DNA from 2 places in the Streptomyces sp. NPDC085460 genome. Region 1 is predicted to be linked to the other one. Evidence: riboswitches for the same ligand, from Rfam matches in the RefSeq annotation. Region 1 holds a riboswitch; the other holds the start of a gene.
The links. Region 1 has a riboswitch for S-adenosylmethionine ahead of thrC (threonine synthase). Riboswitches for the same ligand answer to the same signal wherever they lie in the genome.
Positions count from the first base shown of each region.

Region 2: it holds a riboswitch for S-adenosylmethionine, as region 1 does, so the genes downstream of both, ACIGHB_RS14710 (aminotransferase class V-fold PLP-dependent enzyme) here and thrC (threonine synthase) in region 1, are expected to answer to the same signal.

Region 1 is NZ_JBITTO010000012.1:47,509-62,490, forward strand. It holds gene ACIGHB_RS28015 (CBM35 domain-containing protein) at 1-828, opposite strand, end outside; gene cdgB (diguanylate cyclase CdgB) at 913-2,595, opposite strand; gene ACIGHB_RS28025 (flavin reductase family protein) at 3,012-3,530, shown strand; gene arfB (alternative ribosome rescue aminoacyl-tRNA hydrolase ArfB) at 3,589-4,026, opposite strand; gene ACIGHB_RS28035 (TerD family protein) at 4,146-4,721, shown strand; gene ACIGHB_RS28040 (trehalose-6-phosphate synthase) at 4,813-6,273, opposite strand; gene ACIGHB_RS28045 (hypothetical protein) at 6,357-8,249, opposite strand; gene ACIGHB_RS28050 (glucosyl-3-phosphoglycerate synthase) at 8,318-9,274, opposite strand; SAM riboswitch class I at 9,396-9,538, shown strand; gene thrC (threonine synthase) at 9,556-10,842, shown strand; gene ACIGHB_RS28060 (MoaD/ThiS family protein) at 10,885-11,163, shown strand; gene ACIGHB_RS28065 (cold-shock protein) at 11,577-11,780, shown strand; gene groL (chaperonin GroEL) at 12,104-13,726, shown strand; gene ACIGHB_RS28075 (deoxyxylulose-5-phosphate synthase) at 13,816-14,148, opposite strand; gene ACIGHB_RS28080 (FG-GAP-like repeat-containing protein) at 14,377-14,982, shown strand, end outside.
Region 2 is NZ_JBITTO010000005.1:187,581-202,562, forward strand. It holds gene ACIGHB_RS14675 (Ig-like domain-containing protein) at 1-554, shown strand, start outside; gene ACIGHB_RS14680 (hypothetical protein) at 585-986, opposite strand; gene ACIGHB_RS14685 (heme-copper oxidase subunit III) at 1,189-1,809, shown strand; gene ACIGHB_RS14690 (c-type cytochrome) at 1,884-2,693, shown strand; gene ACIGHB_RS14695 (Rieske 2Fe-2S domain-containing protein) at 2,690-3,742, shown strand; gene ACIGHB_RS14700 (cytochrome bc complex cytochrome b subunit) at 3,739-5,364, shown strand; gene trpD (anthranilate phosphoribosyltransferase) at 5,493-6,557, shown strand; SAM riboswitch class IV at 6,656-6,772, shown strand; gene ACIGHB_RS14710 (aminotransferase class V-fold PLP-dependent enzyme) at 6,977-8,377, shown strand; partial or broken gene ACIGHB_RS14715 (glycerate kinase) at 8,338-9,539, opposite strand; gene ACIGHB_RS14720 (SLC13 family permease) at 9,536-10,966, opposite strand; gene ACIGHB_RS14725 (response regulator transcription factor) at 11,048-11,707, opposite strand; gene ACIGHB_RS14730 (sensor histidine kinase) at 11,735-13,087, opposite strand; gene ACIGHB_RS14735 (small hydrophilic protein) at 13,147-13,443, opposite strand; gene ACIGHB_RS14740 (Lrp/AsnC family transcriptional regulator) at 13,536-13,817, opposite strand; gene ACIGHB_RS14745 (rhomboid family intramembrane serine protease) at 13,814-14,548, opposite strand; gene ACIGHB_RS14750 (hypothetical protein) at 14,709-14,951, shown strand.

The DNA of each region.
Region 1 (14,982 bases):
GGTGTCCGTGGAGTGGATGAAGTTCTTCAGGCCGATCGGCTGGGAGTTCGCCTTGCCGTTGACCGTCAGGGTGGCGTTGGCGTCGACCGCGGGGATCGCGTACCGGACCGTGAGCGAGTAGTTGCCGCCCTCGGGCATGGTCGCCTTCCAGGTGACCGAGGAGCCCTGGGCGTTGAAGCCCGCCACATAGGCGCCGTCGGCGCCCTCGGCGCCCTTGACGTCCTTGGCGAGCGTGGCGCTGCCGCTGAGCGTGAGCGTGGCCGCGTCCTGCTTGGGCAGGGGGGCCTTGGTCGGCTCGTCGGTGGGGTCCGCGGAGCCGCTGGGGTCCTGGCTCGGGGTGGCGGGGGCGGAGGACTGGGGGGTGGTGCCGCCGCCCGCCTGCTCGTCCTTCTTGCCGCTCTGGTTGCCGATGATCGCCGCCGTGATGCCGGCGACGACGACCGCGACCACCGCGACCGCGCCGATCAGCAGGCCCTTGGTGTTCGGGCCGCGACCGCGCTGGGGAGGCATCGGGGCCTGGCGGGTCCGCTCGTTGCCGGGGTACGTCTCGGGCGCCGCGTACTGCGGATGCGGCTGGCCGTACGACGCCTGCTGCTGCTGCGGCGGCACGTACGGCTGCGCGGGCTGCTGCCCGTACTGGCGCTCGCCGACCGTCCTGACCTGGTTGTACGAGGTGCGGGGCACGCCAGGCTGCGCGGGGGCCGGACCTGGGTAGCCGTAGCCGCCGCCCTGCGGGGCGCGGCCGGCCGCTGCCTGTCCGTCCGCGTACAGGTAGCCGAACGGATCGTCGTCCTCGGGCTTGTTCGCGCCGTCGTTACCGGCAGCCATCCGGGTCATCCTCTCCATGCTCGCCAGCCGTCGCCGACCCGGCGAGCCTACCCCGAACGAATGAACCCGCCGTGCCGGGAACGATCATCCCGCGCGGCGGTGCACCTTGGCACGGGACCGCTTCTCCACGTACATCCGCTGGTCGGCGGAGTTGAGGACCTCTTCGACGGTCATCCCGCACTCGGCCCAGCCGATGCCGAAACTGGCCCCGACACGCACCGCGCGGCCGTCCACCCGGATGGGCGGGATGATCGCGTTGCGCAGCCGGACGGCGAGGTCGGCGGCGTCGGCGGCGCCCAGACCGTCGGCGAGGACGACGAACTCGTCACCGCCCAGACGGGCGACGGTGTCCCCGTCCCTGACGCCGGTGGTGAGCCGGCGGGCCACCTCGATGAGGACGGCGTCGCCGGTGTGGTGCCCGAAGCGGTCGTTGATCGACTTGAAGCCGTCGAGGTCGCAGAAGAGGACGGCGAGCCCCTTGGTGCCGTCGTCGATGTCGCCGCCGGTGGGCGCGACCGTGTGCACGTGGTGGTCGTACGCCCCGCCGCCGGTCTGCTCGAACCCGAAGCCGTGTTCGTGCTCGTGCTCGTACTCGTAGCCGCCCTCGTACGCGGCGGGCAGCTGGTCGGGGCGGTGGCCGAAGCCCGCGTCGGGGCCCGGTCCCTGGTAGGCGCCGGTGTGCGCGGGGCGCTCGCAGAGCCGGGCGGAGAGCCGGGAGCGCAGCTCGGCGCTGTTGGGCAGCCCGGTGAGGGCGTCGTGGGAGGCGCGGTGGGCGAGCTGGAGCTCGTGCCGCTTGCGCTCCTCGATGTCCTCGACGTGGGTGAGGAGGAAGCGGGGACCGTCGGCGGTGTCGGCGACGACCGAGTTCCGCAGCGACACCCAGACGTAGGTGCCGTCGCGCCGGCCGAGCCGCAGTTCGGCGCGGCCGCCTTCGGCGGAGGTGCGGAGCAGGGTGCCGATGTCCTCGGGGTGGACGAGGTCGGCGAAGGAGTAGCGGCGCATCGCGGAGGCGGGCCGGCCGAGGAGCCGGCAGAGGGCGTCGTTGGTGCGGAGGAGCCGGCCGTGCTGGTCGCCGCCGAGTTCGGCGATGGCCATGCCCGAGGGGGCGTATTCGAACGCCTGCCGGAAGGATTCCTCGCTGGCGCGGAGGGCCTGCTGCTCACGCTCCAGGCGGACCAGGGCGCGCTGCATGTTCGAGCGGAGCCGGGCGTTGCTGATCGCGATGGCGGACTGGGAGGCGTACATCTGGAGGGCTTCCTGCCCCCAGGGTCCGGGGTGCCGGCCGTTGCGCGGGCGGTCGACGGATATGACGCCGAGGAGTTCCCTGCCGGTCCCCGAGGCGTACATGGGGGCGTAGAGGCGGTCGTGGGGGTGCCACTCGTCCTCGAAGCGGGGGGCGGGGCCGTCGGTGTGCCACTGGGGCACGTCGTCGTCCATCAGGACCCAGCCCTCGGTGTGCGGGATGAACCGCAGGTCGCCCCAGGGGACGCCCATGGTGAGGCGGCGCTCCCAGGCGTCGCGGGAGCCGACACGGCCGGTGATGAGGGCTTCGGCGGCGGGGTCTCCGGCGAAGGCGGCGACGACCAGGTCACCGTCGGGCCGGACCAGGTTCACGCAGGCCAGCTGGTAGTTGAGGCCGGCGACGACGCCGTCGGCGACGGTCTGCAGGGTGTCCGCGAGGCTGCGGGCGGTGTTGAGGTCCGCCACGACCTGATGCAGCTGCCGCAGGGTCGAGAGACGGACGTAAGGCTCCGACTCGGTCTCCATCGCTCGCTCTCCCCGAGACCTCGACAGCAACTCCAGGGTTCTCATCGGCTTCGTGCTGCACTGTCTCCGCCACTGAATCACAGCGAGCTGCGCACCCGGTACACAGGGTCAGCAAATACTGCCTTCTGTGACTCAAGTCACAGCATTGCGTGGCGGGATCCGGCGGGTCGGCAGTGACCGGCGGTCCTTCCCTGCCCTCGATACCCGGCAGGGGTACGGCTCCAAGGGGCTACGGGGGGTGCGGGTCCTAGGACCCGCGCCGGGCTCCGGCCTGGTCCCCGGGCCCGATGCGGGCCGCGCGGAGCCGGGGCTAGCGTGCCGGTGTGCTGCAGAAGACCCCGCAGAAGACCCCGCAGAAGACCCCGCAGAAGACCCCGCAGAAGACGCCGCCCTCGCCGCCCGTCACGGACCTCGCCATCCCTCATGCTGAGGGGGTGAGCGACGACGAGTTCCGGGCGGCCATGTCCCGCCTCGCGGCCGGTGTGGTCCTGGTGACCGCGCACGACCCCGACGACGGCCCGCGCGGCGAGGACGTCGGCATGACGGCCACCGCCTTCCTCTCCGTCTCCCTCGACCCGCCGCTGGTCCTGGTCAGCCTGCGCAACGGCTCCCGGATGGACGACCTGCTGGACGAGGTGCCCGTCTGGGCGGTGTCGGTGCTCGGCGAGGGCCAGCGGCAGGTCGCCGGCCGCTTCGCGATGAAGGGCCGCGTCTCGGACCGCCTCCTCTTCGCCGACCTGCCGTACACCCGGGGCGAGGTGAGCGGGGCGCCGCTGCTCGGCGGGGCGCTCACGACCCTGGAGTGCCGCACGGAGAACCGGGTGGTGGCGGGCGACCACACCCTGGTGATCGGCCGCGTCCTGTCGGTCGGCCTGCCCGCGCCGGACGGGGAGCCGCTCACGTACTTCCGCGGCCGGTACCGCCGACTGGGCTGAGCCCGGGGCGCCGGGCGGCCCTTCCGGGCGCCGCCGCCACCGGGTTGGCCCCGCCGGGTCAGCCCCAGTCGCGGCCCTGTCGGCCGCGTTTCGTCTCGGCGCGCTGCTTCTTCTCCCGCAGCCGCCGCTCGTTGATGCCGCGCGGGATGCGGGTGGCCCTGCGGGGCTTCGGCGGCGGGGCCGTCGCCTCGGCGAGCAGCGCGGCGAGACGGACGGCGGCCGTCTCGCGGTTGCGCCACTGGGAGCGGTGCTCGGAGGCCCGTACGGTGAGCACGCCGTCCACCAGCCGGGAGGCGAGCCGTTCCAGGGCGCGGGACTTCCACACCTCGGGCAGCGCCTGGGTCGCGGCGAGGTCGAAGAGCAGCTCGACGCGGGAGTCGGAGGTGTTCACGTGCTGGCCGCCGGGACCCGAGGAGCGCGAGAAACGCCACTGGAGCTCGGCCTCGGGCAGCGAGACGGAGCCGCGGATCTGATACGGACCTGACATGCCTCCCATGTTCCCCGCGGCGGGCCCGGACCGTCATCCTGTTTTCACGTCCCCGGGAACCGCAGGGCGTTCCGCGGCGTTTATCCGGGCGAAGACAGCGTGCTGAACCACGATGAAAGGGACTTCCCATGGCAGTGAGCCTCTCCAAGGGTGGCAACGTCTCCCTCACCAAGGAGGCGCCGGGTCTGACGGCCGTCACCGTGGGCCTGGGCTGGGACGTCCGCACGACGACCGGCACCGACTTCGACCTGGACGCCTCCGCGATCGGCGTCGACGCCGCGGGCAAGGTCGCCTCGGACGCCCACTTCGTCTTCTTCAACAACAAGTCGACGCCGGACCAGACCATCGTCCACACGGGTGACAACCGCACCGGTGAGGGCGGCGGCGACGACGAGCAGATCAACGTCAACCTCGCGGGCCTCCCGGCGAACGTCGACAAGATCGTCTTCCCGGTCTCCATCTACGACGCGGTCTCCCGCTCGCAGAACTTCGGCCAGGTCCGCAACGCGTACATCCGCATCGTGAACCAGGCCGGCGGCGCCGAGATCGCCCGCTACGACCTCTCCGAGGACGCGGCCGTCGAGACCGCCATGGTCTTCGGCGAGCTGTACCGCAACGGCGCCGAGTGGAAGTTCCGCGCGGTCGGCCAGGGCTACGCCTCCGGCCTGGAGGGCATCGCCCGTGACTTCGGCGTGAACCTCTGACGCTTCCCGAGCGCTCACGAGAGCCCCGGCCGGTCTCCCGACCGCCGGGGCTCTCCCCTTGTCCGGAGGGCCGGGCCGCTCGTCCGGAGGGTCAGGCGGCGGAGTCGGGCGACGGCTCCCGCAGGGCCGCCAGCTGGTCGAGGAACCAGCGCTGCGGCGGGAGGGCGGTGGCGGCGGCGGCCAGGCGCTCGGTGCGCTCGGCGCGTTCGGCGGGCGGCATGGTGAGCGCCGTGTGGAGGGCCTCGGCGGTGGCGGAGACGTCGTACGGGTCGACGGTGAGGGCGTCCCGCGCCAGTTCCCGGTAGGCGCCGGCGCCGGTCGACAGGACCAGCGCGCAGCCCTCCTCGGAGACCACGGGTATCTCCTTCGCCACCAGGTTCATGCCGTCCCTGACCGGGTTGACCAGGGCCACGTCCGCGAGCCGGTAGGCGGCGAGGGAGCGGGTGAAGTCGTCCTCGACGGAGACCAGGACCGGCTGCCAGCCGGGCGTCCCGAACTCCTCGTTGATCTCCTCGGCCAGCGCCACGACGGAGGCCGTGTACGCCCGGTACGACTCCAGGTCCTGCCGGGAGGGGTAGGCGGAGGCCAGGTGGACGACCCGCTCGCGCCACTCGGGGTGGGTGACGAGGAGTTCCCGGTAGGCCAGCAGGCCGCGCAGGATGTTCTTGGACAGCTCGGTGCGGTCGACGCGGACGATGGTCTTCCGGCCGCCGACCTCCTCGCGGAGCCGGGCCAGCCGGTCGTCCACCTGGGGGCGGTGGGCGAGCGCCCGCAGCTCGTCGCCGTCGACGCCGAGGGGGTAGGCGTGGACGCGGGTGCGGCCCTTGCCGACGCCGTACCGGCGCCACTCCACCCCGCGCCAGGGGTCGCCGCTCGGCCAGACGCCCTGGGCCATGCCCGTGGCGTCGTCCCGCTGGGAGCAGCAGCTGATGAAGGACGAGGCCCATCCCCAGGTGTGGAAGCCGAGCTCGTCCGCGCCGAGCATGCCCCACAGCAGCTCCTCGACGATGTCGTCGGGCACCATCCGCAGGTACTCCGGCGACACCCACGGCGTGTGCGTGAAGTGGCCGATCCGCAGGTCGGGGCGGAGCTCGCGGAGCATGCCGGGGACCAGCGCCAGGTGGTAGTCCTGCACCAGGACCGCCGCGCCCTCGGCGGCCTCGGCGGCCAGGGCCTCGGCGAAGGCGCGGTTGTAGGCGCGGTACGACTCCCAGCGGCGCCGGAAGGCCGCGTCGAAGACGGGCTCGCGCGGGATGTCGTACAGGTGGTGGTGGAGGAACCACAGCACCGAGTTGGCGATGCCGTTGTACGCGTCGGCGTACACCTCGGGGTCGATGTCCAGCATCCGCACCCCGGGCTCGGCGACGCCGCGCCGCACCGCCTCGCGGTCGCCGTCGCCGAGCGCCGCGCACACCCAGAGGCCGTCCTGGGAGTCCACGGCGCTCAGGCCGGAGACGAGGCCGCCGCCGCCCCTGCGGGAGGAGAGCGTGCCGTCGTCACCGAGCGTGTACGAGACGGGCCCTCGGTTGGATGCCACGAGTACCGAAACCATGTGGCGAACCTAGCCCGTCCCGTAAACGCTCAAACGTACGTATACGGTCGGCGGTCGGCCGGATACGGACGGCCGCCGGCGGGTCAGCGGCTCCGTCGGCCGCGCATCGCGGCCTTCGCGACCAGGCCGGTCGCGGCGAGGACGACCGCGAGCGCGCCGAGCAGCCACAGCCGCTCGCCGTCGGCGCCGGTCTCGGCCATCGAGCCGCCGTCCCCGCCGCCGCTCCAGGCCGCGTCGCCGCCCCCGCCGCCGCCGTGGTTCGGGCCGGGCGCCGGGGCGGCGGGGGTGGTCACGGAGGGCGAGGGGTCCGGGTCGGCGGGGTCCGTGGCGGGACGCTCCGACGGGCGGCCGGTCTCCGGGGCCGTCGGGCGCGGCTCCCCGGACGGCGACGCGGTCGGGTCCGCCGACGGGCCCGGGTCCTGAGACGGGCCCGGGTCCTGCGACGGCGTCGGCGTGGACGGCGTCGGCGTCGGGTCCGGGGTCTCCACCACCGGGGCCACCGCGCACGCCGGATCCTCGCTGCCCTCGCCGCAGTTGGAGCGCGGGGAGGTCACCTCGACCGCGTTGCGGAGCTTCCCGTCGCCGGCGGCCGGGTCCTTCACCGTCACCGAGTACGTCACGGTCGCCGTCTTCCCGGCCGGGATGTCGCCGGTCCAGCCGATCCGCGGCCGCTCGTAGCTCACCTCGCCGAGGTCCGCCTCCGCGTCGCCCGCGTAGACGGCGTCGTCGAGGGTGTCGGTGAGGTCGTCGGCGAAGGAGGCGTTCGGGTAGTCGCGCCCGCTGACGTTCTTCGCGGTGATCGTGTACGTGAGGGTGTCGCCCGGCTTCACCGTGCGCGGCTTCGCCGTCTTGGTGACCTCCAGGTCCGGCACCGGCACCGAGAAGGCGAGGCCGGAGGGCACGTAGGTGTCGCCGGCGGTGGAGAAGGTCAGCTCCGCCGAGGTCGCGCCCACCGGGACGGCGCCCTCCGGGACGTCGAACTCCTTCGCGTCGATGGACAGGTTGTTGGTCAGGTCCGGGGAGACCGCGCCGTCGTCCTCGCTGACGAAGAAGTTGTTCGTGCGGCCCGTGTGGGCCTCGGTGACGTTCTTCCCGTCCACCAGGAACGTGTCGCCGGGCGTGTTCCAGTCGCCCTCGTACGCCGTCACGCTCGCCCGCGCCCTGCCCGGGGAGCGGTGGAAGCCGTCCACGGTGATCGTCGTCGCCGGGGAGGTCGAGCGCTGGAGCACGTGCCCGCCGTAGAGGTGGACGCTGCGCCGCTCCGGCGCCTTGACGGGGTCGGGGCCCGGGAAGCGGTGGACGACCGTCAGGGACCAGCCGGCGACGCAGCCCTTGCCGCCGGCCGCCCACACCCCGCCCACCCCGACCGCCACCGGCGCGCTCGTCCCCGAGACGCCCGCGAAGGCGGCGGTCACGTCGGACTCGCCCGTGTAGTAGTGCGGCCCGCCGGTGTCGGCCGGGTCCACGACCATGCTGTCGATCGAGACCGGCACGGGCGCCTTCGCGCCGACCGTGAGCCGCGGGGCCGTGGTCGCCGGGTCCCCGGGGGAGGGGTCGACGTCGGAGCCGGAGAGGTCGCAGCGCTTCAGGCGCGCCCCGCTGGGGCCCCGGTAGGTGCCGTCGTTGCCGCCCCAGGAGAGCCGGGCGTAGGCCACCTCGGCGCCCTCGGGGATACGGATCCGGCCGGTGCTGGAGCCGTACGCGTCGCCGCCGCCGTCGGTGTCGGCCCGGCGCATGACGAAGGCGTTGTTGTTGTCGGAGCCCTCGCCCTTCGTGGCGGTGGCGCAGCGGGCGGCCACGTCGGCGGGGGCCTCGGGGCAGACCATGACGGTGTTGCCGATCGTCGTGAAGTCCCCGTACAGGGACTCCTGGTACCGCTCCCCGAAGGGTTCGACGACGTCGGCGGCGGCCGGTCCTGCCGCCGTCAGCGTGAGCGTGCCCGCGGCGAGGAGGCCCGCCGCGAGCGCGCCGGTCACGCGGGAGGGGTGAGATCGTACGAATCGCATAAAAGGGCAATGTAGGCAAAGCCCATCATCTTCGGACGTTACGCCACGCGGCGGTGCGCGTACTCCGTGATCTCGGCCATCGGCGGGCGCTCCTCCGTGTCCACCGCGTACGTCCGCGGCTCGAAGCCCGAAGCGCCCCGCTCGAACTGGGTCAGCCGGGGGCGTACGAGATGCCCCCGGGAGAGCCGCACCTGCGCCGTCCGGTAGATCGCCGCCGCCATCCGGCCCAGCGCCTGCCCGTCCTGGTGCCGGTGCTTGCGCACCCCCACGTCCACCTGGGCGAGGGCGTCCAGGCCCACCGTGTGCAGCGCGTCCACCAGCAGCCCCAGCTCCACTCCGTAACCGACCGGGAACGGCAGCCGTTCGAGCAGCGAGCGCCGCGCCGCGTACTCCCCGCCCAGCGGCTGGACGAAGCCGGCGAGGCGCGGCCAGTGCAGATTGAGCAGCGGGCGCGCCACCAGCTCCGTCACCCGACCGCCCTGGCCAGGGGTGCTGCCGGAGAGTTCCGTGCCGAACGGGCGGTCGTACATCGCCTTGACGAAGTCCACCTCCGGGTCGGTGAGGAGCGGGCCCACGATGCCGGTGACGAAGTCCGCCGAGAAGTCCCTGAGGTCCGCGTCGACGAAGGCGACCACGTCCCCGCTGGTCACCATGAGTGACCGCCACAGGACCTCGCCCTTGCCCGGGACCGCCGGGATCCGGGGAAGTATGTCGTCCCGCGCGACCACCCGGGCGCCGGCCGCCGCCGCGACCTCGGCGGTCCGGTCCGTGGACCCCGAGTCGATCACCACGAGCTCGTCCACCAGCGGCACGGCGTCGGTCATCAGCTCCCGCCGGATCACGCCGACGATGTCCCCGACGGTCGCCTCCTCGTTCAGCGCGGGCAGCACCACGCTGACCGTCGTCCCCCGCTTGGCGGCGAGCACCCGCTCCAGGGGCCGGTCGGACACGGACCAGGACCGCCGGGTCAGCCAGCGCTCCACTTCTTCCAGCAACGTGATCTCCATCTCGCGGATCGGACGACCGTCTCCACCTTCGAAGCCTTCGGTTACAGTCTTGAACAACGCGGACGCCCGATGCATGTCGGGGTGCCACCCGCGTCTCACAATCGAATACCGCTCATCCAGAGGGGCAGAGGGATACGGCCCGTTGAAGCCCCGGCAACCCTCCAGTCGGTTCGTCTTGCGCCCGCGAGGCCCCCGGCTAGGGAAGGTGCCAAATCCGTCTCATGGCGAAATGCGCCATGAGGAAGATGAGGAGAAAGGGCCTCCCCTCCATGGCTGTACAGACCGTCGCTCCCGCCACCACCGTCGACCTCGGCCCCGCGTCCGGGCTCTCCTGCCGCGAGTGCGGCGAGGTCTTCGCCCTCGGCCCGATCTTCGCCTGCGAGCTCTGTTTCGGCCCCCTCGAAGTGGCCTACGACCTCCCGGCCGGCGACCCCGCGGAGCTGCGCAAGCGGATCGAGGCCGGACCCGCGAACATCTGGCGGTACGCGCCCCTGCTGCCCGTCCCCGCCGATGTCGCCGAGAAGCCGAACCTGAACCCCGGCTGGACCCCGCTGATCAAGGCGGACAACCTCGCCCGCGAGCTCGGCGTCGCCCCCGGCAAGCTCTTCGTCAAGGACGACTCCGGCAACCCGACCCACTCCTTCAAGGACCGGGTCGTCGCCCAGGCCATCGAGGCCGCCCGCGCCTTCGGCTTCACCACCCTCTCCTGCTCCTCCACCGGCAACCTGGCCGGCGCCGTCGGCGCCGCCGCCGCCCGCGCCGGCTTCCGCTCCTGCGTCTTCATCCCGCACGACCTGGAGCAGGGCAAGGTCGTCATGGCCGGTGTCTACGGCGGTGACCTCGTCGCCATCGAGGGCAACTACGACGACGTCAACCGCTTCTGCTCGGAGCTCATCGGCGACCCGCTCGGCGAGGGCTGGGGCTTCGTCAACGTCAACCTGCGCCCGTACTACGGCGAGGGCTCCAAGACGCTCGCGTACGAGATCTGCGAGCAGCTCGGCTGGGTCATCCCGGACCAGCTCGTCATCCCGATCGCCTCCGGCTCCCAGCTCACCAAGATCGACAAGGGCCTCCAGGAGCTCATCAAGCTGGGCCTGGTCGAGGACAAGCCGTACAAGATCTTCGGCGCCCAGGCCGAGGGCTGCTCCCCGGTGTCGGCCGCCTTCAAGGCCGGGCACGACGTCGTCCGCCCGCAGAAGCCGAACACCATCGCCAAGTCCCTCGCGATCGGCAACCCGGCCGACGGCCCGTACGTCCTCGACATCGCCCGCCGCACCGGCGGCGCCGTGGAGGACGTGAACGACGAGCAGGTCGTGGACGCGATCAAGCTGCTCGCCCGGACCGAGGGCGTCTTCGCCGAGACCGCCGGCGGCGTGACCGTCGGCGTGACGCGCAAGCTGGTGGAGAACGGCGTCATCGACCCGAACCTCACCACCGTCGTCCTCAACACCGGCGACGGCCTCAAGACCCTGGACGCCGTGGCCGACAGCTCTCAGGCGACCGCCACCATCCGCCCGAGCCTGGACGCGTTCCGCGACGCGGGCCTGGCCCACTGAACCCGGCCCACGCACCGGCGCACGAAAGGTCCTGAAGACACCATGGCCGTGAAGGTCCGCATCCCCACCATCCTCCGCACCTACACCGGCGGGCAGGCCGAGGTCGCCGCCGAGGGCGCGACCCTCGCCGAGGTCATCGCCGACCTGGAGAAGAACCACACCGGCATCGCCGCCCGCGTCCTGGACGACCAGGGCAAGCTGCGCCGCTTCGTGAACGTCTACGTGAACGACGACGACGTCCGCTTCGAGCAGGGCCTGGAGACCGCCACCCCGGACGGCGCGGGCGTCTCGATCATCCCCGCGGTCGCCGGCGGCTGCTGATCATCACCGGCTCCGCCCTTCGGCACTGAATTGCCCCCTCCGCCAGAGAAAGCGGAGGGGGCAATTCTGCATGGTTGAGCGCGGTAGAGTTGGGGAAGTCCCCTCCGCCGCTCATGCCACACGCATATGAGCCCGGCCCGGGACCTGACAAGAATGCGACAACCGGCGGCCGGAAAGCGCGCACAGTCTGCCCCTTATGCGCCTTTCGCCCGGCCCGACTTGCCCCGCAATTCAAGTATTTCTTCCGGATTCCCCTTTCCGCTCCGCCGAGAATTCCCGGTGGATTGCCCTGTTGCAGAGGGCAGTTGGACAGATACATTCAGCGGCGGTCGACGCGTTCCGGCGCAGGTTCTGACCCGGGTCCGTGAAGTGCGGATCCGCTCAAGGGCCAGTACGTAATAGGGGAGTTAGGCATGGCTCAGGGCACCGTCAAGTGGTTCAACGCGGAGAAGGGCTACGGCTTCATCGCGGTCGACGGTGGTGCGGATGTTTTCGTCCACTACAGCGCCATCCAGATGGATGGGTACCGCAGCCTCGAAGAAGGCCAGCGAGTCGAGTTCGAGATCTCGCAGGGTCAGAAGGGCCCGCAGGCGGACATGGTCAAGGTGACCGCCTGAGGCGCGGCGCGATCGGCCACCGACGTCTCGTCGTCGAGGGGCCCGCATCCCTAGGGGTGCGGGCCCCTCACGCGTTCCCGGGCGGCCACGGCGACGGGATGGCGCGGAGGTGCCCGATCCACGAGAGTCGCTTGCACTCGCATGGGTCGAGTGCTAATCATTGGCGTTAGCACTCGGAAGGTGAGAGTGCTACGAGGACCGGGCATGACGAGGCCGCCGACCGGGTGGGGCAAGGAACCACGCGGAGCGCGGAGGCCGTCCGTCGCGGGCGTCGGCGCGGTCCTGGAGCGTTATCCACCCCATGTCCGGGAGGACCACTTCACATGGCCAAGATCATCGCGTTCGACGAGGAGGCCCGGCGCGGTCTCGAGCGCGGCATGAACCAGCTCGCTGACGCCGTCAAGGTCACCCTCGGCCCCAAGGGTCGCAACGTCGTCCTCGAGAAGAAGTGGGGCGCCCCCACGATCACCAACGATGGTGTCTCCATCGCCAAGGAGATCGAGCTCGAGGACCCGTACGAGAAGATCGGCGCCGAGCTGGTCAAGGAAGTCGCCAAGAAGACGGACGACGTCGCCGGCGACGGTACGACCACCGCCACCGTCCTCGCCCAGGCGCTCGTCCGCGAGGGCCTCCGCAACGTCGCCGCCGGCGCCAACCCGATGGCCCTCAAGCGCGGCATCGAGAAGGCCGTCGAGGCCGTCTCCGGCGCCCTGCTCGACCAGGCGAAGGAGGTCGAGACGAAGGAGCAGATCGCCTCCACCGCCTCCATCTCCGCCGCCGACACCCAGATCGGCGAGCTCATCGCCGAGGCCATGGACAAGGTCGGCAAGGAAGGCGTCATCACCGTCGAGGAGTCGCAGACCTTCGGTCTGGAGCTCGAGCTCACCGAGGGCATGCGCTTCGACAAGGGCTACATCTCGGCGTACTTCGCGACCGACATGGAGCGCATGGAGGCCGCGCTCGAGGACCCGTACATCCTCATCGTCAACTCCAAGATCTCCTCCGTGAAGGACCTCCTCCCGCTCCTGGAGAAGGTCATGCAGTCGGGCAAGCCGCTGCTGATCATCGCCGAGGACGTCGAGGGCGAGGCCCTGTCGACCCTGGTCGTCAACAAGATCCGCGGCACCTTCCGCTCCGTCGCGGTCAAGGCCCCGGGCTTCGGCGACCGCCGCAAGGCCATGCTCCAGGACATCGCCATCCTCACCGGCGGCACGGTCATCTCCGAGGAGGTCGGCCTCAAGCTGGAGTCGGCCGGTCTCGACCTCCTGGGCCGCGCCCGCAAGGTCGTCATCACCAAGGACGAGACCACCATCGTCGACGGTGCCGGTGACAGCGAGCAGGTCGCGGGCCGCGTGAACCAGATCCGCGCCGAGATCGAGAACAGCGACTCCGACTACGACCGCGAGAAGCTCCAGGAGCGCCTCGCGAAGCTCGCCGGCGGCGTGGCGGTCATCAAGGCCGGTGCCGCGACCGAGGTCGAGCTCAAGGAGCGCAAGCACCGCATCGAGGACGCCGTGCGCAACGCCAAGGCGGCCGTCGAGGAGGGCATCGTCGCCGGCGGCGGCGTGGCCCTGCTCCAGGCGTCCAGCGTCTTCGAGAAGCTGGAGCTGGACGGCGACGAGGCCACCGGTGCCGCGATCGTCAAGCTCGCGCTGGAGGCCCCGATCAAGCAGATCGCGGTCAACGCCGGCCTTGAGGGCGGCGTCGTGGTCGAGAAGGTCCGCAACCTCACCCCGGGTCACGGCCTCAACGCCGCGACCGGCGAGTACGTCGACCTGGTCGCCGAGGGCATCATCGACCCGGCCAAGGTGACGCGCTCCGCGCTGCAGAACGCCGCGTCGATCGCCGCGCTCTTCCTCACCACCGAGGCCGTCATCGCCGACAAGCCGGAGAAGGCCGCCGCGCCGGCCGGCGGCGGCATGCCGGGCGGTGACATGGACTTCTGATCCTGACGGATCGGTGGTTCATCGCTGAACGCGAACCGAGGGCGGCACTCCCCGAGAAGGGGGGTGCCGCCCTCGGCGCGTTCCCGGACTCACACCACGGGCCGTACGAGCGCCTCGGCGAGCGGCTCCCCGGTCCGGCGCGCGTACGCCACCCGCGCCTTCACCTCGGACAGCGTCCGGGGCCGGTAGCCGGGCCCGCACCCCTGACAGCAGCTGACGTGGAACCGCACCCCCGCGTGCAGCAGCACGGACAGCACCCGCCACCCCTCGTCGTCCCGCCGAGGCGGCGGCTGAAAAGCCGACCCCACCCCGATCATCGGCTCCCCACAGCGCGGACACCTCCGCTCGTCACCGTGCTCCCGCCCCTGCTTGTACGAGCCCCGACACGGCAGACAGACGTACGAGGTCCTGTGGATACCCATGGGGGCAGGGTAGGGGCGGGGCGCGTCCCGTGCCCGTGATTTCGGTCCTGGCTCGGACCGGGGCCCTCCGCTTCCCGTTGGGTTTCGGCCAGTTGTACGATCACGCCAGCCGGCAGGTGGGGGCATCGGGCCGGCGCCCGCGCGAAACGTCCGCGGCCGTCGTGCCGCCGTTCCGCGTTCCCCCGCGTCGCCTGTCGCCATCGACGTCCGCACGAGGGGACCCCTTTCTTGTCCGTCCGAAGAACCGTCGCGCTCGCCCTGAGCGCGACCCTGGCCCTCACCGGCCTGACGGCCGTCACGGCCCCGGCCGCGGTGGCGGCCGACACGGCACCGTACGAGGTGACGATCCCGGCTACGGGCGACCCGGAGGCTCCGGTCCACGCCGAGATCCGTGCTGCCGGAACCGGCGTCCAGGTGCTCGGCCCCCGGCAGGTCAGCTGGCACGACCTGCGCGGCGGGGCCCCCGCCTACGCGCCGACGTGCGAGCCGGGCGAGTCGTACTCGGCCGGTGACGTGGTCGTCTGCCCCGACGGGTACAGCGAGGCGTTCCCCGCCTACGCCACCGTCCACGACTTCGCGACCGGGCGGACCCACACGCCGGAGACGGAGTCCGGCGAGGCGTGGCTCCCGGTCGTCGCGGGCCGGCAGCTGGTCCGGTACCGGACCGGCACCGACGGCATCACCCTGTACTTCGTCGGCTACGAGGAGAACGCCCCCGCAGGCCGGGAGGTGCTCCTGCCGGGCGCCACCTCGGGCCCGTCGGTCCTCACCCAGGACGGTACGGGCGCGGTCCTCCACTATGCCGTCGGCGCGACGGCGGTCACCGCCCTGCTC
Region 2 (14,982 bases), on a different contig from region 1:
GGCTGAAGATCGGCGACCGCGTCGAGGCCGTCGCCGACGCCTCGACCCACTACATGACCGTCCGGCGCAACGGAGAAGTGATCAACACCATTCCGGTGACCACCGGGAAACCGGGCTTCTCCACCCGTAACGGGATCAAAGTGGTGCTCGGCAAGGAGTACTACGTCCGGATGCGCGGGACCAGCATCGGCATCGCCGAAGGCAGTTCGGAGTCGTACGACCTGCCGGTGTACTACGCCACCCGGGTCACCTGGAGCGGCGAGTACGTGCACGCCGCCCCCTGGTCCGCCGGCTCCCACGGCGTCGCCAACGTCAGCCACGGCTGCGTGGGCATGTCCACCGGCAACGCCGCCTGGTTCTACGAGACCGTCCGCCCCGGCGACATCGTCAGGACCGTCAACAGCTACGGCGAACTGATGGACACCTTCGGCAACGGCTTCGGCGACTGGAACATGGAGTGGGACAAGTGGCGCCGGGGCAGCGCCCTGGTGGCCGAGAAGGGCGACCCCTCGGCCACCGAGGTCACCAGGGCCCGCCTCCGGCCCTCCCTCTGAGAGCGGGGCCGGCCCGCCGGACCCGCGCCGTCACGCGTCCAGCGACAGGCGGGAGCGGAGCAGGGCGGCCAGGGACGCCGCGAACTCGACCGGTTCCACCGGAAGGGTGACCGCGGCGTCCGCGCGGCTCCAGGTGGCCAGCCAGGCGTCCTGCGGGCGGCCGATGAGCAGCAGCACCGGCGGGCAGCGGAAGACCTCGTCCTTGATCTGCCGGCAGACGCCCATGCCGCCCGCGGGGACGGCCTCGCCGTCCAGGACACAGACGTCGATCCCGCCCTCGTCGAGCCGCTTCAGCACGGCCGGGAGCGTCGCGCACTCCACGAACTCCACCGGGGGCACGTCCGCCGCGGGCCGCCGCCCGGCGGCGAGCCGGACCTGCTCCCGGGTGTTCGCGTCGTCGCTGTAGACCAGGACCGTGGCACTCGACTGCATCGTTCCTCCGTCCGGAAGGCGGGCCGGTCGTCCTCGACCGGTGCGCGGGATGCTACTCCGCTCCACACCCCGTCAACACCCGTTCAACACCTGTTCGAAGGGTGCCGGGGGGCCCGCGCGATGGGCCGTTCGGGCTGGACACACCCCCCTGACACTCCGAACGGCACCCCCCGGAGTGAGGGCGGGATAAGCGACCGACATAATGTCGGTCGTGGCGACAGTAACGACAGTAGATACCGGGCACGCGCACCCGTCGGTCAATCGACCGAACCTCACCAGCGTCGGAACCATCATCTGGCTGAGTTCCGAGCTGATGTTCTTCGCGGCCCTCTTCGCGATGTACTTCACCCTGCGATCGGTGACCGGTCCCGAGTTCTGGACGGAAAAGGCCGACGCCTTGAACTTCCCGTTCTCGGCGACCAACACCACGATCCTGGTGCTCTCCTCCCTCACCTGCCAGCTCGGCGTCTTCGCCGCCGAGCGCGGTGACGTGAAGAAGCTCCGGACGTGGTTCATCATCACGTTCGTGATGGGTGCGATCTTCGTCGGCGGCCAGGTCCTGGAGTACACCGAGCTGGTCAAGCACGAGGGCCTCTCGCTCTCGTCCGACCCGTACGGCACGGTGTTCTACCTGACCACCGGCTTCCACGGCCTGCACGTGACGGGCGGTCTCATCGCCTTCCTGCTGGTCCTCGGCCGGACGTACGCCGCCAAGAGGTTCACTCACGAGCAGGCAACCGCCGCCATCGTCGTGTCCTACTACTGGCACTTCGTCGATGTCGTCTGGATCGGCCTCTTCGCCACGATCTACATGATCAAGTAGTCGGCCACCGCCCGTCGCGGCGGACCGACATCCAGCAAGCATCGACGCAGAAGATCCTGACACCGGGGTAATCCGTGAAAAAGCTCTCCGCACGACGACGCCATCCGCTGGCGGCGGTCGTCGTCCTACTTCTCGCGCTGGCGGCCACGGGGGGGCTGTACGCCGCGTTCGCGCCCGCGGGCACGGCGAAGGCCGATGAAACCGCCCAGTCCCTCGCCATCGAGGAGGGCAAGAAGCTCTACTCCGTCGGCTGCGCCAGCTGCCACGGAACCGGCGGTCAGGGCACCACTGACGGCCCGTCCCTCGTCGGCGTGGGCTCCGCCTCCGTGGACTTCCAGGTCGGCACCGGCCGCATGCCGGCGCAGCAGCCCGGCGCCCAGGTGCCGAAGAAGAAGGTCATCTACACGCAGGCCGAGATCGACCAGCTCGCGGCGTACGTGGCCTCCCTCGGCGCCGGCCCGATCACGCCGAAGGAAAGCCAGCACGACCCCGCGGGTGCCGACGTCGCCAAGGGTGGCGAGCTGTTCCGCACCAACTGCGCGCAGTGCCACAATTTCACCGGCGAGGGCGGCGCGCTGACCCACGGCAAGTACGCCCCGACCCTTGAGGGCGTCAGCACGAAGCACCTCTACGAGGCCATGCAGACCGGCCCGCAGAACATGCCTTCCTTCCCGGACAGCACCATGCCGGAGAAGGAGAAGAAGGACATCATCGCGTACGTCCAGGCCGTCAACGGCGAGAAGACCGCCAGCCCGGGCGGCCTCTCGCTCGGTGGCCTCGGCCCCGTCTCCGAGGGCCTGTTCGCCTGGATCTTCGGTCTGGGCGCCCTGATCGCAGTTGCCATCTGGGTCGCGGCCCACACCGCTAAGGCCAAGAAGTCATGAGTACCCAAGAGATTCCAGAAGAGAACCTGCCGGCAGGGCAGGACACCGCGCACGGCGCGGTGAAGGTCGCGGACAACCCGTTCGTCGACCCGGGCCTTCCGCCCCACAAGCCGCGCATCCAGGACATCGACGAGCGGGCCGCCCGTCGGTCCGAGCGCGCGGTCGCCTTCATGTTCGTGCTGTCGATGCTGGCCACCGTCGGCTTCATCGCCTCGTACGTGATCTTCCCGGTCGACAAGAACGTGTACATCTGGCCCTTCGGTCACGTGTCCGCGCTCAACTTCGCGCTCGGCTGGACGCTCGGCCTCGCCCTCTTCTTCATCGGCGCGGGCGCGGTCCACTGGGCCCGCACCCTGATGTCCGACGTCGAGATCGCGGACGAGCGCCACCCGATGGCCGCGACGCCCGAGGTCAAGGCGAAGGTCATGGCGGACTTCGCGGCCGGCGCCGCCGAGTCCGGCTTCGGCCGCCGCAAGCTCATCCGCAACACCATGTTCGGCGCGCTGGCCCTGGTGCCGCTCTCCGGCGTCGTGCTGCTGCGTGACATGGGCCCGCTGCCCGAGAAGAAGCTCCGCACCACGCTGTGGGCCAAGGGCAAGCTGCTCATCAACATGAACACGCACGAGCCGCTGCGTCCCGAGGACGTCGCCGTCGGCTCGCTGACCTTCGCGATGCCCGAGGGCCTCTCGGAGCACGACCACCACTTCCAGGTCGAGATCGCCAAGGCCGCCCTGATGATCGTCCGGATCCAGCCGGAGGACATCAAGGACAAGCGCGAGCTCGAGTGGTCGCACGACGGCATCGTCGCCTTCTCGAAGATCTGCACCCACGTCGGCTGCCCGATCTCGCTGTACGAGCAGCAGACCCACCACGTGCTCTGCCCGTGCCACCAGTCCACCTTCGACCTGTCCGACGGCGCCCGAGTCATCTTCGGCCCGGCCGGTCACGCCCTCCCGCAGCTGCGGATCGGCGTGAACGACGAGGGCTTCCTCGAAGCGCACGGCGACTTCGACGAGCCCGTCGGTCCCTCTTTCTGGGAGCGCGGATGAGCACTGTGACCCACACGGACAAGAAGGCGCCCGCCGGTGAGCGGATCGCCGACTGGGCCGACGGCCGCCTGGGGATCTACACGCTGGCCAAGGCCAACATGCGGAAGATCTTCCCGGACCACTGGTCCTTCATGCTGGGCGAGATCTGCCTCTACAGCTTCCTCATCATCATCCTGACGGGCGTCTACCTGACGATGTTCTTCCACCCGTCGATGAACGAGGTGGAGTACGCCGGACCGTACGTCCCGCTCCAGGGACAGCTGATGTCCGAGGCGTTCAACTCGACCATGCACATCTCCTTCGAGGTGCGCGGTGGTCTGCTCATCCGGCAGATCCACCACTGGGCGGCGCTGATCTTCCTCGCCGGCATGTTCGTGCACATGATGCGCGTCTTCTTCACCGGTGCGTTCCGCAAGCCGCGTGAGATCAACTGGCTGTTCGGCTTCCTGCTGTTCTTCCTGGGCATGTTCACCGGCTTCACCGGCTACTCGCTCCCGGACGACCTGCTCTCCGGCACCGGTGTCCGCTTCATGCAGGGCGCGATCCTGTCGGTGCCGATCGTCGGCACCTACCTGTCGATGTTCCTCTTCGGCGGCGAGTTCCCCGGCGGCGACTTCGTGGCCCGGTTCTACTCGGCGCACGTGCTGCTGCTCCCCGGCATCATGCTGGGCCTGGTGGTCGCGCACCTCATCCTGGTGTTCGTCCACAAGCACACGCACTTCGAGGGCCCCGGCCGGACGAACAAGAACGTCGTCGGCATGCCGCTGCTCCCCGTGTACATGGCGAAGGCCGGAGGCTTCTTCTTCCTGGTCTTCGGCGTCATCACGGTCATCGCGGCGATCGCCTCGATCAACCCGATCTGGGCCCTCGGCCCGTACCGCCCGGACCAGGTGTCCACCGGCGCCCAGCCCGACTGGTACATGGGCTTCGCCGAGGGTCTGATCCGCGTCATGCCGGGCTGGGAGATCAACCTCTGGGGCCACACGCTCGTCCTGGGCGTGTTCATCCCGCTGGTGATCTTCCCGCTGGTCCTCGCGGCGATCGCGGTCTACCCGTTCATCGAGTCCTGGATCACCGGCGACAAGCGCGAGCACCACATCGCGCAGCGCCCGCGCAACGCTCCGACGCGCACCGCCTTCGGTGTCGCCTGGATCACCGCGTACATGATCATGCTCGTGGGTGGTGGAAACGACCTCTGGGCGACCCACTTCCACCTGTCGATCAACTCGATCACCTGGTTCGTGCGGATCTTCTTCTTCGTCGGCCCGGTCATCGCGTTCATCGTCACCAAGCGGATCTGCCTCGGCCTCCAGCGCCGGGACAAGGACAAGGTGCTGCACGGGCGCGAGTCCGGCATCATCAAGCGCCTGCCGCACGGTGAGTTCGTCGAGATCCACGAGCCGCTCAGCCAGGGCGAGCTGTACAAGCTCACCGCGCACGAGCAGTACCAGCCCGCCGAGCTGCCGCCGGCCGTCGACGAGAACGGCGTCGAGCGGAAGGTCGGCGCGGTGGAGAAGCTCCGGGTCAAGCTCAACAAGGGCTACTACGGCGACGACAACCAGGTCGCCAAGCCCACCCTGGAGGAGTACAAGGAGATCCAGAGCGGCCACGGCCACCACTGATCCCTCCTGACCTCCTGACGTAGGTCGCCACGGCGAGAGCCCCGTCCATTCGATGGACGGGGCTCTTTGCCGTACCGGCGGCTCGATAGGCTGGACCCGTATCCGACACACGATCATCAGGAGCTGCCATGAGCGCTGTGACCCCCGCTGGAGGACCGACCACGGCGGGCCGCTCCTGGCCCGTCCTCCTGAACGGCCTCCTGGAGGGGAAGGACCTCTCCGCCGACGACACCGCCTGGGCGATGGACCTCATCATGAGCGGCGAGGCGACGGACGCCCAGATCGCCGGCTTCATGGTGGCGCTCCGCGCCAAGGGCGAGACCGTCGAGGAGATCAGCGGGCTCGTCCGGACGATGTACGCGCACGCCAACACGATCGAGGTGCCCGGCCCGGCCGTCGACATCGTCGGCACCGGGGGCGACGGCGCCAAGACCGTCAACATCTCCACGATGGCCTCGATCGTCGTCGCCGGCACCGGCACCAAGGTCGTCAAGCACGGCAACCGGGCCGCGTCCTCCGCCTCCGGCTCCTCCGACGTCCTGGAGAAGCTCGGCATCAACCTCGGGCTCACCCCGCAGCGGGTCGCCGAGGTCGCCGAGGAGGCCGGGATCACCATCTGCTTCGCGGTGAAGTTCCACCCCTCGCTGCGGCACGTGGCCGCCGCCCGCGGCCAGCTCGGCATCCGCACCACCTTCAACGTGCTCGGCCCGCTCACCAACCCGGCCCGGGTGAAGGCCCAGGCCGTCGGCGTCGCCGACCCCCGGATGGCGCCGATCGTCGCCGGAGTCCTCGCCGAGCGCGGCAACTCCGCGCTGGTCTTCCGCGGCGACGACGGCCTGGACGAGCTGACCATCACCGGCACCTCCCGCGTGTGGGTGGTCCGGGACGGCGCGGTGCGCGAAGAGGTCTTCGACCCCCGGGACGCGGGCCTCGACCTCGCGCCCCTGGAGGCGCTGCGCGGCGCCGACGCCTCGTACAACGCCGACGTCGCCCGCCGTCTCCTCGCCGGCGAGACCGGACCGGTACGGGACGCGGTGCTGCTCAACGCGGCGGCGGCGCTCACCGCGCTCGACCCCGGCGAGGGCACCCTCGCGGAGCGGCTGCGCGCCGGCATGGCGCGGGCCGCCGAGTCCATCGACTCCGGCGCCGCCCGCGCGGCCCTGGACCGCTGGATCACCGCCAGCAACGCGTGACGACCGCCGCGCGGTCCGCGTGACACCCGCCGCGACACCCGTTCCGGAATGCGGACGGGGTTGCGCGGACCGCGAGCGGTGGCATACGTTCGGCAACAGGTCATGAGTGACAGCCCTCAAGCCCCGGCTGGCTGTCCGGCAACCCTCCGTCCGTGGCGGGGTGCCCCGGGTGAAGACCAGGCCGTGGACAGCAAGGTCCTCGGCAAGCGCGGACCCCTGCGCCATCCCTGGGGTCCTGGTCCTCGAGGGAGCGGTCTCGTGAGCAAGCGAATGCGTTAGGGCCTCCGGCCCCTTCTTCCCACCTCCGCACGGCCCCCTTCTCGCCGCGCGTCGAGGTCACCACCCGTACACGGCACGCCGTCGCGCGTCGCCCCGCGGGTCCTTCACGCCACTCGCCTGTCCTGCCGGGAGATACCGCCATGTCCGCACGCCCGAACGCCGCCGCCACCACCGCCGAGACCGCCGCCTCCGACGCCGACGCCTGCTGCACCGGCCCGCTGCCCGTCCTCGGCCGCGACGTCACCGTCCCGCTCGTCACCGGCGGCGAGGTGACCTACGCGGCCCTCGACTACGCCGCCAGCGCCCCCGCCCTCCAGCGGGTCTGGGACGACGTCGCCGCCTACGCCCCGTACTACGGCAGCGTCCACCGCGGCGCCGGCTACCTCTCCCAGCTCTCCACCGACCTCTTCGAGCAGAGCCGCGCCACCGTCGCCGAGTTCCTCGACTGCCGCGAGGACGACCAGGTCGTCTTCACCCGCTCCACCACCGACTCGCTCAACCTCCTCGCCCAGGTCGTGCCCGCCGACTGCCAGGTCTTCGTCTTCGAGACCGAGCACCACGCCTCCCTGCTGCCCTGGCGCGACGCCCAGGTCACCTACCTCAACGCCCCCCGCACCCCCGCCCAGGCCGTCGAGACCCTGGAGCGCGCCCTCGCCGACCGCGACCCTCACGGCCCCGCCCTCGTCTGCGTCACCGGCGCCTCCAACGTGACCGGCGAGCTGTGGCCGGTCCGCGAACTGGCCGCCGCCGCCCACGCGCACGGCGCCCGGATCGTCCTCGACGCCGCCCAGCTCGCCCCGCACCACCCGGTCTCCGTGCGCGAACTCGACGTGGACTGGGTCGCCTTCTCCGGGCACAAGCTCTACGCGCCCTTCGGCTCCGGCGTCCTGGCCGGCCGCGCCGACTGGCTCCAGGCCGCCGAGCCGTACCTGGCCGGCGGCGGCGCCTCCCGCACCGTGGCCCGCCGGGCCGACGGCGGCGTCGACGTCCAGTGGCACACCACCGCGGCCCGCCACGAGGCCGGCTCCCCGAACGTCATCGGCGTCTACTCCATCGCCTCCGCCTGCAAGGCGCTGACCGAGGCCGGCTTCGACACCCTCGTCGCCCGCGAGCGCCACCTCATCGACACCGTCCGCGCCGGCCTCGCCGAGGTGCCCCAGGTCCGCGTCCTCTCCCTCTTCGGCGACGACGCCCCCCGGGTCGGCGTCATCTCCTTCGTCGTCGACGGCTGGAACAGCTCCCACTTCGCCGCCGCCCTCTCCGCCGAGTACGGCATCGGCGTCCGCGACGGCCTCTTCTGCGCCCACCCGCTCGTCCGCACCCTGCTCGGCTCCGACGCCCAGGACCCGGGCGAGTGCGGCGCCCCCGAGCCGGCCGCTCCCGGCGAGCGGTCCCTCAACGCCATCCGCGTCAGCTTCGGCGCCGGTACGCCGGACGAGCACGTCGAGCGGTTCGTCGGCGCCGTGAAGGAACTCGTCCGCGACGGCGCCCAGTGGAAGTACCGCACCGAGGACGGCCGCTGCGTGCCCGACCGCGGCTGAGCGCCGGGGTTCAGGCCGCGAGCCGGGTGCCGACCAGCACCATCCGCAGGGCCCGCTCGGCGGCGTCCGCCAGGAACTCGGCGCCCCGGTCGAGCGCTTCGGGCAGCGCCACCGGCGCGGGCAGGATCGAGCCGTAGGCGTCGACCCCGACCGCCCGCACCTCGTGGGCGCCCTGCCCGAGCGTCCCGGCCAGCGCCAGGACCGGCACCCCGTGGGCCTTGGCCCGGCGGGCCACCTCCGCCGGCACCTTGCCCCGCACGGTCTGCCCGTCCAGCGCGCCCTCCGCGGTGATCACCAGATCGGCGCGGGCCAGCCGGGCGTCCAGGTCGACGTGGTCGAGCAGCACCTCGAAGCGGGGGAGCAGCCGGGCCCCGAGCGCGGCGAGTCCGGCGCCGAGCCCGCCCGAGGCCCCGGACCCCGGGGCCGTACCGAGTCCGGCGGGCGCGCCCAGGTCCCGTACGAGCAGCGCGGCCCAGCGGTCCAGGGCCGCCGCCAGCTCCTCGACGCTCTCCGGACCCGCGCCCTTCTGGGGGCCGAAGACCCGGGCCACGCCCCGCTCGCCGCCGAGCACGTTGTACGGATTGCAGGCGACGAGCAGCTCGGCGGTCGCGAGCCGGGGATCGAGCCCGGCCGGGTCGATCCGGTCCAGCCGGTTCAACGCGGCACCCCCAGGCGGGAGTTCGGCTCCCTCGGCGTCCAGGAGCCGGGCGCCGAGGGCCTGGAGCGCCCCCGCTCCGCCGTCCGAGGTTCCGGAGTCGCCGCAGCCGACGAGGACGCGGCGGGCTCCGGCGTCCAGCGCGGCCCGGATCAGTTCGCCCACCCCGTACGTGGTCGTGGAACCCGGGTCTCGGCGGCCGGCCGGCACCAGGGAGAGGCCCGCGACGGCCGCCATCTCGACCACCGCGGAGGAGTGGTCGAGCAGCGCGAAGTGGGTGCGCACCGGGATGCCGAGGGGGCCCGTCGCGATCCGGGGCAGCAGCCTGCCGCCGGTCGCGGCGGCCAGTGCCTGGGCGGTGCCCTCACCGCCGTCGACCAGGGGTATCAGGTCGACGACGGCGTCCGGGCGGACCCGGCGCAGCCCCTCGGCGATGGCCTCGGCGGCCTCGGGGGCGGAGAGGGACTCCTTGAAACCGCTGGGGGCGACGGCGATGTGAAGGCTCACGGCTGGGACTCCAGGAGGACGGGCACGCCGAGCAGCGGCCAGACGACGAGGGCGAAGAGCAGCACCAGGGCGGCGCTGAGCGGGGCGAGGACGGCGGAGAGCCGCAGCAGGTCGCGGGGGGCGAAGGTGGGGACGCCGTCCGGTGGTTCGGCGAAGAGGGCGACCGGCTTCGCGGAGGCCGGCAGCGTGTGGCAGAAGCCGGCGGCGGCCGTGGAGGCGAGCGCGGCGGCCACCGGGTTCACCCCGGCGCCGGCCGCCGCGGCCACGACCAGCGGCACCAGGACGGAGGAGCGGGCCGAGCGGGACTGGAGCACCAGGTGGGCGGCGGTGCTCACGGCGACGACCACGGCGAGGAAGGCCCACGGGGGCACCCCGCCCGGCATGCCGCCGACGAGCCAGCCGGCGGCGCCGGAGTCGACCAGGGCCACGCCCATCGCGGTGGTCGCCGCCATGAAGAGCAGCATCGGCCAGGGCACCGACCGCAGCCCGTCCTTCATCCGGACGGTGCCGAGCGCGGGGGAGGAGGCCACCACCGCGCCGATCAGCGCGACCACGGCGGGGGAGACCCCGTGCAGCGGTTCGGCGCACCACAGCACCACCACCGTGCAGAGCAGCAGCAGACAGCGCTGTTCGGGAGGGGAGAGCGGGCCCGACACCGGGGTGGCGGAGTGCTCCTGGAGCGCGTCGAGGGTGATCTTCACGGGTCCGCGCCGGTCCTCGCGCCGGGTGGTGGTGAGCAGCACCGCCTCCGCCGCCAGATGGGAGGAGACGACCGCGAGCGGCAGGCCGAGGACCAGCCAGCGGGCGAAGCCGATGGACTCGCCGGTCTGCTCCAGGAGCACCCCGACGGTGATGAGGTGGGCGCCGGCGCCGATCAGGGTGGCGACGGCCGACAGCAGGATGACGGTGGGGAAGAGCAGGGCCAGCATCACCACGAGCCGGCGCCGGTCGGCGAGCGAGCGGGCGAGGGCGAGGAAGACCGGCAGGGCCAGGGCGGCCCGACCCGAGGTGGCCGGGACGGCGAAGGCGGTGACGACGAGCGCGGCGGTGGTGAGGTGGACCAGCTGGCGTACGGACCGGGCCCCGGTGACGAGGAAGGCGGCCGCGCGGCCCGCGAGGCCGGTCCGGGTGACCGCCGCCGCGAGGACGAAGGCGCAGATCAGCAGCCAGACGGTGGCGTCGCCCAGGGTGGCGAAGAGGGTGTCGGCGCTGAGCACCCCGGTGACGGTGAGGGCGAGACCGGCGCCCAGGGCGATGTAGGTGTCGTCGACCGGGGCGGCGATCCAGGCGCAGGTGGCGAGGGCGAAGACGGCCAGGGTCAGCCGCGCCTCGCCGCCCAGGCCGGGGGCGGTGCCGGGGACGGCGAGCACCGCGCAGGCGCTGAGCGCGAGGCAGAGCCACACCGTCTGTCGGAGGGAGAGGTTCACAGGAACCACCCTCCGGGCGGCCGGTGAGCCGTCGATGAGCCCTCCATGAAGGAAGGTTCACGCGTCCACCGGCCCGGTGCGTCAGGGCATCCGGTACCCCATGCCCCGCACCGTTTCGAGCCGCTCCGCGCCCAGCTTCTTCCGCAGCGCGCGGACGTAGACGTCCACGATGTTGGAGCCGGGGTCGAAGTCGTACCCCCACACGTGGGAGAGGATCTGCTCGCGCGAGAGCACCTGCCCGGGGTGGCGCAGGAAGAGTTCGAGGAGCACGAACTCACGGGCGGTCAGGTCCACCGTCCGGTCTCCGGAGCGGGCCCGCCGGGTGCGCAGGTCGAGACCGAGGTCGCCGCTGCGGAGCACGGTCACCTCGGGGGCGCGGGCGGCGGTGCGCAGCCGCAGCCGGATCCGGGCGAGCAGCTCCTCGAAGCGGAAGGGCTTGGTCATCCAGTCGTCGGCGCCGCCCTCCAGGCCGGCCACCGTGTCGCGGACCGAGTCACGGGCCGTCAGGACGAGGACGGGCAGGGTCACCCGGGCCTCGCGCAGCTCCCGCAGGACGGTGAAGCCGTCCCGGCCGGGCAGCCCGATGTCCAGGACCATCAGGTCGAAGCCTCCGGTGAGCGCCCAGGCGAGCGCGGTGTCGCCGTCGGCGGCGACGGAGGTGGTGAAGCCGTTGGCGCGGAGGCCCTTCTCCACGAAGGAGGCGATGCGCTCCTCGTCCTCGGCGATCAGGACGCGGTTCATGGTGTCTCCTCTGACAGCACCGAGGATTCACTCCTCGAAGACAAGTACGAAGGTGGCTCCGCCGCCTTCGGTCGGGCGGAGCTCGACGGAGCCGCCCCGGTGCCCCTCGGCGATCGCCCGGACGATGGCCAGCCCGAGCCCGGCACCGCTGGTGCGCGCTCCGCGCCGGGCGGTGCCCCGCCGGAATCGCTCGAAGATCACGGCGGCGTCCGCCTCCTGCACACCGGGGCCCCGGTCCGCCACGTACAGCTCGATCCGTCCGGCCCCGGTCCGCGAGCCGATCGCGATCCGCGCGCCCGGCACCGTGTGCTGGACCGCGTTCTGCGCGAGCTGCACCATCGCCTGGGTGATGCGCTGGGCGTCGAGGGACGCCTCCCGGTCGGCGACGCCGTCGAGCACCCAGTCGCGGTCGCCCAGTGCCCGGGCCTTCACGAAGACGTCGGCGGTCAGCTCGGCCAGCTGCACCGGTTCGGTCCGCACGAAGTCGGGCCGCTCGGCCTTGGCGAGCAGCAGCAGGTCCTCCACGATCCGGCTCATCCGGTCGAGTTCGTCGGTGACGAGGCGCACGGTCTCCGCCCGCTCGGCGGGGTCGTCGCCCATCAGCTCCAGATGTCCGCGGACGATGGTGATGGGGGTCCGCAGCTCGTGCCCGGCGTCGTCCACGAACTGCCGCTGGCCCGCGAAGGCCCGCTCCAGCCGGTCGAGCATCGCGTTGAAGGTCTCGGCGAGCGCGGCGATGTCGTCCTTGCCCTGCACCGGGATCCGCTGGGTGAGGTCCCGCTCGGTCAGCTCGGCGGCGGTCGTCCGCACCACCCGTACGGGGGCGAGGATGCGGCCCGCGACCACCCAGCCGATGCCGGTGGTCAGCAGCAGGGCCACGCCGGAGATGGCGAGCAGGATGCGGAACGCCTCGTCGGCGATGGCCTGCTGCCGGTCGGCGTGGAAGGCGACGACGAACGCCGACGGCGGCCCGCCGGTCTCGATCGGCACCTTCGCCCACCGCACCTCGCCCTGCTTCCGGTCGATCCGGCCCGAGGGCTCCGGGGCGGCGGCGATGGCGTCGAGCGCGGGCCGGTCGAGGTGGAGCGGCAGGGCGCTCGGTATGTCACGGGACTGCCGGACGACCCTCGGGCCGGGCCCGCCGGTGCCGACCAGGCCGAGGAGTTCCTCGTCGGGGTCGGAGTACTGGCGCTGGAGGAAGACCCGCAGCAGCGTCTCGGGGTCGGTGAAGCGCCGGCCGGTCGCCGGGTCGACGCCCTGGGTCACGAAGGTGGCGAACTCCCCGGTCTCCTGGGTGAGCAGCTGGTTGATGCGGTGGTCGGCGTCCCGCAGCAGCAGGGTGCGGGTGACCACGGCGACCGCGGCGAGCGCGACCGCCATGACGAGCAGCAGCCACAGCAGGATGCGGACGCGGGCGGAGAGACGGTGTTCGGTGCGCTTCACTCGTGATCGTCATCGTCGTCGTCGCCCGTGGTGGAGGGGCCGGGCACGACGGAGTCGGAGGGGGTCGTCGAGGGGGCCGTGGGGGCGGTCGGCGCGCTCTCGGCGGGCGTCGGCGCGGTGGGCGTCGGCGTGGGGGGCACCGGCGCGGTGGGCGTCGGCGTGGTGGAGAGGTGCACGGCGGGCGGGACCCGCGGCGCCTCCGGCTCGTCGGTCAGCGCGTAGCTGGTCGCGGCGATGCCGAGCGGGACGGCGACCACGGCGACGAGTCCGGCCATGCGGTGGGTGAAGGACATGCCGCCCAGGGTCGGGCGGGAAGCCGGGGCCCAGGATGAAGCCCGGATGAGGATTCCTTCATCCGGGCGTCACGGCGGCACGGGATCCCGGGTCAGGACTCCAGGCCGATGGCGAAGGCCGCCTCCAGGTCGTGCTGCGAGTAGGTGCGGAAGGCCACGTGCGTGTCGGTGCCCTCGACACCCGGGATCTTGCTGATCCGGCCGGGGATGACCTCGGCCAGGTCGTCGTGGCGCGGCACCCGGACCATCGCGATGAGGTCGTACGTACCGGTCACCGAGAAGACCTCGCTGACGTTGTCGAGCGCGGCGATCGACTCCGCGATCTCGGGGATGCGGTCCACGCTGGTCTTGATGAGGACGATCGCGGTGATCACGGCTGGCTGTCTCCCTCGGTCGCCGCTGCTGGGGTTTTCACTCTATCCCCACCCCGGAACCGCACCCAGGCGTAGAGGAAGCCGGCCGCGAAGCCCACGACGTGGGCCAGGTAGGCGACCCCCGGGCCCGCGCCCGCCGCCCGCGCGGCCAGCCACTGGAGCGTGAACCAGAAGACGAGCACCGCCCAGGCAGGGAAGCGCAGCGGCAGGAAGAAGAGGAAGGGGAAGAGGCTGGTCACCCGGGAGCGGGGGAAGAGGAAGAGGAACGCGCCGAGCACCGCGGAGATCGCCCCCGACGCCCCGACCAGGGTCTGCGCGCTGTCGGCGTGCGCCACCGCGTAGCCCGTCAGGGCGATGTAGCCGGTGCCCAGGTAGAAGAGGGCGAACTCGACGTGCCCCATCCGCTCCTCGGCCATCGCCCCGAAGACCCAGAGGAAGAGCATGTTGCCGAGCAGGTGGAGCCAGCCGCCGTGCACGAAGAGGGCGGTGAAGGGGGTGAGCAGCGCGCCCGGATCGCCCCGCGTCAGCTCGGCCGGCACCACGCCCCACCGGCGGAAGTACGCGCCCTGCGCCGCGAGCACCTCGTCGCCCGTCCCGTACGCCGGGTTGAGTCCGGAGACCGGGCTGACAATGAAGAGGAGACAGCAGGCGGCGATCAGCCCGTAGGTTACCGCGGGTCCGGTACGGACGCCCTGGTACGCGCCCAGGGCCGTGGCTCGCCAGTCGATCATGGACAGATCATGGCCCAGAAGGGACGAAGTGGACAGAGTGCCTCGCCGGGCCGGGGGCCCTCCGGTGAGGCCGTAGGGTTACGGGATCGAGCACCGCAGTCCGACGGCGCACCGCGGCTCCGCACCTGGTTCCACCACGACAGGAAGAAGGACGGCAACGATGACGACGGTTCCCCTGCCGACCGCCGAGACCCGCTGGCGCTGCACCCTCTGCGGCAACCTGACCCGTTTCGACGTGACGCGCTCCTCCAAGGTCGTGGAGTACGTCCATCTGGACCTGGCCGGTGAGCCCAAGGTCGAGGAGCGCGAGGTGCTCAGTGAGACCATCGAGTCGGTCCGCTGCCGCTGGTGCAACGCGGTGGACCAGATCGAACTCGTGGACAAGCCGGGCGCCGAGTCCTGACGGACGGCGCCGAAGACAGTAGGGGTGACGG